2 regions of the Streptomyces lunalinharesii genome follow, and region 2 is predicted to be linked to the other one. Evidence: riboswitches for the same ligand, from Rfam matches in the RefSeq annotation. Region 2 holds a riboswitch; the other holds the start of a gene.

Region 1 (4,094 bases), on a different contig from region 2:
GGCTTCGGTGTGGCCTGGCTCGTCGCGTACTTCGTGATGCTGATCGGTGGCGGCAACGACCTGTGGGCGACGCACTTCCACCTGTCGATCAACTCGATCACCTGGTTCGTCCGGATCGCGTTCTTCGTCGGGCCGGTGCTGGCCTTCATCGCCACCAAGCGGATCTGCCTGGGCCTCCAGCGCCGCGACAAGGACAAGGTGCTGCACGGACGCGAGTCCGGCATCATCAAGCGCCTGCCGCACGGTGAGTTCATCGAGGTCCACGAGCCGCTCAACCAGGAGCAGCTGCACGTCCTGACCCAGCACGAGCAGCCCGAGCCGCTCGAACTCGGTCCCGAGGTCGACGAGAACGGCGTCCGGCGCAAGCTCAAGCGCACGCAGAAGCTGCGCGCCAAGCTCTCCAAGGGCTACTACGGCGAGGACAACGTCATCCCCAAGCCGACCGTCGAGGAGTACAAGGAGATCACCAGCGGCCACGGCCACCACTGATCCCCGCGGGCGCGGCACCGCCGCGCACCGCTGGTAGTACGCCACCCAGAGGGCCCCGTCCACGGATAGGACGGGGCCCTCCGGCATGCCCGCGGCTCGATAGGGTGAGCGGCACAAGCAGGAGACGAACCAGGAGCGTGGACCATGAACGTTGTGACCCCGGTGGGCGGCGGCAGCGTGGCGGACCGCTCCTGGCCGGCCGTACTGAACGCCCTCCTCGACGGCCGCGACCTCACCGCCGACGACACCGCCTGGGTCATGGACCGGATCATGCGGGGCGAGGCCACCGACGCGCAGATCGCCGGCTTCGCGGTGGCGCTGCGCGCCAAGGGCGAGACCGTCGCGGAGATCTCCGGTCTGGTCCGGACGATGTACGCGCACGCCAGCCTGATCGAGGTGCCCGGCCCCACCGTCGACATCGTCGGCACCGGCGGCGACGGGGCGAACACCGTCAACATCTCCACCATGTCGGCGATCGTGGTCGCCGGCACCGGCGCCAAGGTCGTCAAGCACGGCAGCCGCGCCGCTTCCTCGGCCAGCGGCGCCACCGATGTCCTGGAGAAGCTGGGCGTCAACCTCGACCTCACGCCGCGGCGGGTCGTCGAGGTCGCGGCCGAGGCCGGGATCACCTTCTGCTTCGCGGCCAAGTTCCACCCCGCGCTGCGCCACGTGGCGGCCGCCCGCGGCCAGCTGGGCATCCGCACGACCTTCAACGTGCTGGGTCCGCTGACCAACCCGGCCCGGGTCAAGTCCCAGGCCACCGGGGTCGCGGACGCCCGGATGGCGCCGATCCTGGCCGGCGTGCTGGCCGAGCGCGGCTCGTCCGCACTGGTCTTCCGCGGCGACGACGGGCTGGACGAACTGACCACCACCGCCACGTCCCGGGTGTGGATCGTGCAGGACGGCCGGGTCCGCGAGGAACCGTTCGACCCGCGCGACGTCGGGATCGACCTGGTCCCGGTGGAGGCGCTGCGCGGCGCCGACGCGTCGTACAACGCCGAGGTGGCCCGACGGCTCCTCGACGGCGAGCGGGGCCCGGTGCGGGACGCGGTGCTGCTGAACTCCGCCGCCGCGCTGGCCGCGCTGGAGCCCTGCGACGCCCCGCTGACCGAGCGGATCCGCGCCGGCCTCGACAAGGCCGCCGCGGCGCTCGACTCGGGGGCCGCCAAGCGCTCGCTGGAGCGCTGGGTGGCGGCCAGCAACGCCTGACGACGATGTGACGCAGCTCCCGGTCCGGAATGCGGACCGGGACTTGCGCCCGGATGATCGTGTGGCATGATTCTGCGCAGGTCACGAGTGACAGCGATGTAGGCCCCGGCCCGCTGTCCGGCAACCCTCCTTCCGTGGCGGGGTGCCCCGGGTGATGACCAGGCCGCAGGCAGCGAGGTCTGCGGCAAGCGCGGATCCCTCGCCAGGGATCCTGGTCCCCGAGGGAGTCCTTCCGTGATGAAGCGAATGCGCTAGGGCCCACGGCCCCTCTTTGCGCCACCCTTTTCTCTCCACGCTGCGGCGTCGTGCCGGGCGGGTCCCGCGTACCTTTCGCGTACCGTGCGACGCCCCCCGCCGCAGCGAATTCGCTCATGCCTTCCGGGAGTTCGCCATGTCCGTTTCCGCTGCCGCCGACCGTTCCGTCTGTGCCCCGCTGCCCGTGCTGGGCCGGGACGTCCTGGTCCCGCTGGTCACCGGCGGCGAGGCCGTCTACGCCGCGCTCGACTACGCCGCCAGCGCGCCGGCGCTCCAGCGGGTCTGGGACGACGTCGCCGCCTACGCCCCGTACTACGGCAGCGTCCACCGCGGCGCCGGCTACCTCTCGCAGCTCTCCACCGACCTCTTCGAGAACGCCCGCAGCACCGTCTCCGACTTCCTCGGCTGCCGCACCGACGACCAGGTGGTCTTCACCCGCTCCACCACCGACTCGCTGAACCTGCTGGCCGCGGCCCTGCCGCAGGGCACCCGGGTGTTCGTCTTCGAGACCGAGCACCATGCCTCGCTGCTGCCCTGGGAGCGCCGCGCGGACGTCTCCGTGACGTACCTCAACGCGCCGCGCACCCCGCAGCAGGCGGTGGACACCCTGGAGCAGGCGCTGGCCGCCCGCGAGCCGTACGGCCCGGCGCTGGTCTGCGTCACCGGCGCCTCGAACGTCACCGGCGAGCTGTGGCCGGTGCGGGAACTGGCGGCCGCCGCGCACGCCCACGGCGCCCGGATCGTGCTCGACGCGGCCCAACTGGCCCCGCACCACCCGGTGGACCTCGCGGAACTCGACGTCGACTGGGTCGCGTTCTCCGGCCACAAGCTGTACGCGCCGTTCGGCGCCGGCGTACTGGCCGGGCGCGCCGACTGGCTCCTGGCCGCCGAGCCGTACCTCGCCGGCGGCGGCGCCAGCCGGAAGGTCGCCCGCCGGACCGACGGCGGGGTGGACGTCGAATGGCACGACAGCGCCGCACGGCACGAAGCGGGTTCGCCCAACGTGATCGGCGCCTACTCCATCGCGTCGGCCTGCAAGGCGCTCACCGAGGCGGGTTGGGACACCCTGGTCACCCGCGAGCAGGAACTCATCGACAGCGTGCGGGCGGGCCTCGCGGAGGTCCCCGAGGTTCGCGTCCTCTCCCTCTTCGGCGACGACGCCCCCCGCGTCGGCGTCCTCTCCTTCGTCGTCGAGGGCTGGAACAGCTCGCACTTCGCCGCCGCCCTCTCCGCCGAGTACGGCATCGGCGTCCGCGACGGCCTCTTCTGCGCCCACCCGCTGGTCCGCACCCTGCTGGGCAGCGAGCCGCAGGAGCCCGGCGAGTGCGGCGCCCCCGAGGCGGCACCGGGCGAACGCTCCCTCAACGCCATCCGCGTCAGCTTCGGCGCCGGCACTCCCGACGAACACGTCGAGCGGTTCGTCCGCGCCGTCAAGGAACTCGTCGCGGACGGCGCCCGCTGGAACTACCAGGTGGAGGACGGCCGTTGCGTTCCAGCGCGACGCGCTGTTTGATTCCCACGTTTTTGGCTTTCCCGCCGTGGTGCGTCTCGCTGTTGCGCCTGCGGCGCGGGCTTGTTGTCCGCTGCGCGGGGCGTTCGGGTGGCGGTGTCGGGCCTGCGGGGGTGGTGTGCAGGACTGCTGCGCTTTACGTCCTGCACACCACCCCCTCCGGCCCGCCCCCTCCCGTTGAGGGTGGGTTGAAAGACGGGTGGGTGGTGCTGAGGGCGGGTGGGTTGGTGCTGGTCACCACGGCGTTCACTGGCGACTGTGAATCCATCCATGGAGCCGCAGGGACCCATCAACGCAGGCTCCCACTCGCCTCTTTCCCACCCATCTACGGGAGGGGTCGGGTTGGCGGGTGGTGGGGTGCCCGGACGTAAAGCGCAGCAGTCCGGGCACCCCACCACCCGCCAACCCGACACCGCGCCCTACAAGCCCCGCGCAGCGGCCCCGCGCCGCAGGCGCAAAACAGCAACCCCCACGGCGGGAAAGCCAGCTACGTACGAACAAGCCCCGCGCAGCGGCAACGCGCCGCAGGCGCAAAGGCGAAACCCCCACGGCGGGACGGCCGACAACGTGGGAAGCCCAGCAAAGCGCAGCGCCTACGCATCGAGCCCGATCGAGAACGCCGCCTCGAGGT
Region 2 (4,094 bases):
CCCCGTCCGTGAGACGATCGGCGACCTTGGCGGGACCGCTTCCTAACGCCCGCGCGCGCCCGCGTACCACTCCAGCGGGACGCCGGTGACCTCCGGGAACGGCAGAAGGCTCGCAACCCCGTGCTGGGGGCTGCGAGCCTTCTTCCAACGATGCAGTTGGTCGCCGCCTCAGGCGGCGACCCGGACCATGTCCGCCTGTGGCCCCTTCTGGCCCTGCGAGATCTCGAACTCGACCCGCTGACCCTCCTCAAGGGTGCGGTACCCGTCCATCTGGATCGCGCTGTAGTGGACGAAAACATCCGCACCACCGTCGACCGCGATGAAGCCGTACCCCTTCTCCGCGTTGAACCACTTGACGGTGCCCTGAGCCATGCCTAACTCCCCTATTACTGGCCCTTGCGCAGGACCGCACTCCGCGGACCCGGGTCAGACCTCACCCCCCGAAATGGTCCGCGGGGTGTGCGCCGGAACGCGTCGACCGCCGCTGAATGTATCTGGACCAATGCCCAGCGCAACAGGTCAATCGGACGAGAATTCTGGCGTCAGGGAAACGGCCGTATGTGCTCAAATGCCTTTATCTCAGGCGAAGTCGGGCCGGGAATATGCCACACGGGCGACAAATCGCGCACACAACTTGCGCACAAGTCACGGCGATCTCATATGCGTTCGGCATGCGCTTCGGCTGCACGCGGAGATAACCGGAGGGGGATCACCCCAATGGTATCCCCTTTCACAACACGGAATTGCCCCGTCCGTTTCGTACGGACGGGGCAATTTCCGGTCACTACCGGCAAAGAGTTGGCGCGAATTCGCTCGGCGTCTGCGCGCCGGCGGCGACGGCGCGCGGCGTCAGCAGCCGCCGGCGACCGCCGGGATGATCGAGACGCCGGCGCCGTCCGGCGTCGGGGTCTCCAGGCCCTGCTCGAAGCGGACGTCGTCGTCGTTGACGTAGACGTTCACGAAGCGGCGCAGCTTGCCCGCGTCGTCGAGCACCCGGGCCGCGATGCCCTGGTGGTTCTTCTCCAGGTCGGCGATCACCTCGGAGAGGGTCGCGCCCTCGGCGGCCACCTCGGCCTCGCCGCCGGTGTACGTGCGCAGGATGGTGGGGATGCGGACCTTGACGCTCATGGTTCTGCCTTCCAGGGAAATACGGGGTGAGGGAGCGGGCTGCGGGCCGGCTCAGCCGGCCAGGCCGGCCTCGCGGAACGCGTCCAGGTCCGGCCGGATGGTGGCGGTGGGCCCGGCGGCGACGGCGTCGAGGGTCTTCAGGCCGTCACCGGTGTTCAGCACGACGGTGGTCAGCGACGGGTCCAGGAGGCCGTTCTCGATCAGCTTCCTGGTCACGCCGACGGTCACCCCGCCCGCGGTCTCCGCGAAGATCCCCTCGGTCCGGGCCAGCAGCTTGATCGCGTCCACGATCTGCGGGTCGGTGACGTCCTCGACGGCCCCGCCGGTGCGGCGCGCGATGTCGAGCACGTACGGGCCGTCCGCGGGGTTGCCGATCGCCAGCGACTTGGCGATGGTCTTCGGCTTCTGCGGCTTGACGACCTCGTGGCCGGCCTTGAAGGCGGCGGACACCGGGGAGCAGCCCTCGGCCTGGGCGCCGAAGATCCGGTACGGCTTGTCCTCGACCAGGCCGAGGGCGATCAGCTCCTTCAGCCCCTTGTCGATCTTGGTGAGCTGGGAGCCGGACGCGATCGGGATGACCAGCTGGTCCGGGAGCTGCCAGCCGAGCTGCTCGCAGATCTCGTAGGCCAGCGTCTTGGAGCCCTCGCCGTAGTAGGGGCGCAGGTTGACGTTGACGAAGCCCCAGCCCTCGCCCAGCGGGTCGCCGATGAGCTCGGAGCAGAAGCGGTTCACGTCGTCGTAGTTGCCCTCGATGGCGACCAGGTCACCGCCGTAGACCGCGGCCATCACGACCTTGCCGGGCTCCAGGTCGTGCGGGATGAAGACGCAGGACTTGAAGCCGGCGCGGCGGGCCGCTGCGCCGACGGCACCGGCGAGGTTGCCGGTGGAGGAGCAGGACAGGGTGGTGAAGCCGAAGGCGCGGGCGGCCTCGACGGCGATCGCGACGACCCGGTCCTTGAAGGAGTGGGTGGGGTTGCCGGAGTCGTCCTTGACGTACAGGCCGCCGGTGACGCCGAGCTCGGCGGCGAGCCGGTCGGCCTTGACGAGCTTGGTGAAGCCGGGGTTGAGGTTGGGCTTGTCGGCCACGTCGGCGGGGACGGGCAGCAGCGGGGCGTAGCGCCAGATGTTGGCGGGACCGGCCTCGATCCGCTTCTTCAATTCCTCGGGACCGCCGGCGGGCAGCTCGTAGGCGACTTCCAGCGGGCCGAAACACTCCTGGCACGCGAAGATCGGGCCGAGCGGGAAGCGCTGTCCGCACTCGCGGCAGGAGAGCGCGACGGCGGGGCCGAGGGCGACGGAGGGAGCGGATTCGGTGACTTGCACAGCCATGGAGGCGAGGCCCTTTCTCCTCATCTTCCTCACGACGCATCTCGCCGTGAGACGGATTTGGCACCTTCCCTAGCCGGGAGCCTCGCGCGCGCAGCGTGTGTCGTGCGGCGGAGACCGGCTGGAGGGTTGCCGGGGCTTCAACGGGCCGTTTCCCTCTGCCCCTCTGGATGAGCGGTATGGCGCTGGGGCGGAACCCAGGCGTTTGTGGCGCGGCGACCCCGACATGCGACGGTCATCCGCGTTGTTCAAGACTGTAACCGAAGGCACTCACCGTTGAGATAGTCGTCCGGTCCGCGAGATGGATCACATAACGGGTTCCCGTTCGGGGCCACCGAGGAGAGTCGTAGACGTGCTGGAAGAAGTGGAGCGCTGGTTGGCGACTCGCTCCTGGTCCGCCGCGGACCGCCCGTTGGAGCGTTTGGTGGAGGCCAAGCGCCAGACGGGTCGGACGGTCAGCGTGGTGCTGCCCGCGCTCGACGAGGAGGCGACGGTCGGCGCGATCGTGGCGACGATCCGTGCCGACCTGATGACCGGGGAGGTGCCGCTGGTCGACGAGCTGGTGGTGCTGGACTCGGGCTCCACCGACCGCACCGCCGAGGTCGCCGCGGCGGCCGGTGCGCGGGTCGTGCACCGGGACGCGGTGCTGCCGCGGATCCCGGCGCTGCCCGGCAAGGGCGAGGTGCTGTGGCGTTCGCTGTTGGTGACCCGTGGTGACGTGATCTGTTTCGTCGACGCCGACCTGCGGGAGTTCTCGTCCACCTTCGTGTCGGGGATCGTCGGGCCGCTGCTGACCGACCCGGAGGTCGCCTTCGTCAAGGCGATGTACGACCGGCCGCTGGAGACCGGCGCGGGTCGCGCAGCGGCGGGGTCCGGCGGGGAGCAGGGCGGCCGGGTCACCGAGCTGGTCGCCCGGCCGCTGCTGAACCTGCACTGGCCGCAGCTGGCCGGGTTCGTGCAGCCGCTGGGCGGGGAGTACGCGGCCCGTCGCTCGCTGCTGGAGCGGCTGCCGTTCCCGGTCGGTTACGGGGTGGAGCTGGGGCTGCTGGTGGACGCCCTGCACACGGTCGGGCTGGATGCGCTGGCCCAGGTGGACGTGGGGGTGCGCAAGCATCGTCATCAGGACGGCCAGGCGCTCGGCCGGATGGCCGCCGCCATCTACCGCACCGCCCAACTCCGTTTGGCGCGGGGTCACTTGGTGCGGCCCCGGCTGACCCAGTTCGACCGCGGCCAGGACGGTTTCGTGCCGCGGACGACGGCGGTGGACACCGAGGAGCGGCCGCCGATGGCCGGAATACCGGAGTACGCGGAACGGCGGGCGGCCTGAGGGGCGATCGTACGTTTGCGCGGATCGGTGACGGGTTAATGTCGCGACATGGTCTCCGAGACGGTCACCGAGCGCAGTGCGGTCCAGTCAGGTGCCGAGGTCCTCGTCGCGTCCAACCGCGGGCCCGTGTCGTACGCCCTGGGCGAGGGCGGTGAGCTGAGCGCCAGGCGGGGCGGCGGGGGGCTGGTGTCGGGGCTCTCGGCCATCGGGCCCGAGGCGGGTGCGGTGTGGGTGTGCGCGGCGCTCGGGGACGGCGACCGGGCGGCGGTACGGCGGTCCGGGGGGCTGCTGGACACCGCGGACACCGGCGGGC

Evidence for each region. A riboswitch is a leader RNA that binds a small molecule or an ion and turns the genes downstream of it on or off. The one in region 2 is predicted to bind S-adenosylmethionine.
Region 1: it holds a riboswitch for S-adenosylmethionine, as region 2 does, so the genes downstream of both, ABD385_RS05645 (aminotransferase class V-fold PLP-dependent enzyme) here and thrC (threonine synthase) in region 2, are expected to answer to the same signal.

Annotation. Positions count from the first base shown of each region.
Region 1 is NZ_BAAARK010000002.1:364,087-368,180, reverse strand. Features, by position in the region: gene qcrB (cytochrome bc1 complex cytochrome b subunit) at 1-489, shown strand, start outside; gene trpD (anthranilate phosphoribosyltransferase) at 634-1,698, shown strand; SAM riboswitch class IV at 1,778-1,895, shown strand; gene ABD385_RS05645 (aminotransferase class V-fold PLP-dependent enzyme) at 2,090-3,466, shown strand; gene ABD385_RS05640 (Lrp/AsnC family transcriptional regulator) at 4,057-4,094, opposite strand, start outside.
Region 2 is NZ_BAAARK010000034.1:68,619-72,712, reverse strand. Features, by position in the region: gene ABD385_RS33335 (cold-shock protein) at 169-372, opposite strand; gene ABD385_RS33330 (MoaD/ThiS family protein) at 850-1,128, opposite strand; gene thrC (threonine synthase) at 1,180-2,457, opposite strand; SAM riboswitch class I at 2,475-2,631, opposite strand; gene ABD385_RS33320 (glucosyl-3-phosphoglycerate synthase) at 2,807-3,781, shown strand; gene ABD385_RS33315 (alpha,alpha-trehalose-phosphate synthase (UDP-forming)) at 3,830-4,094, shown strand, end outside.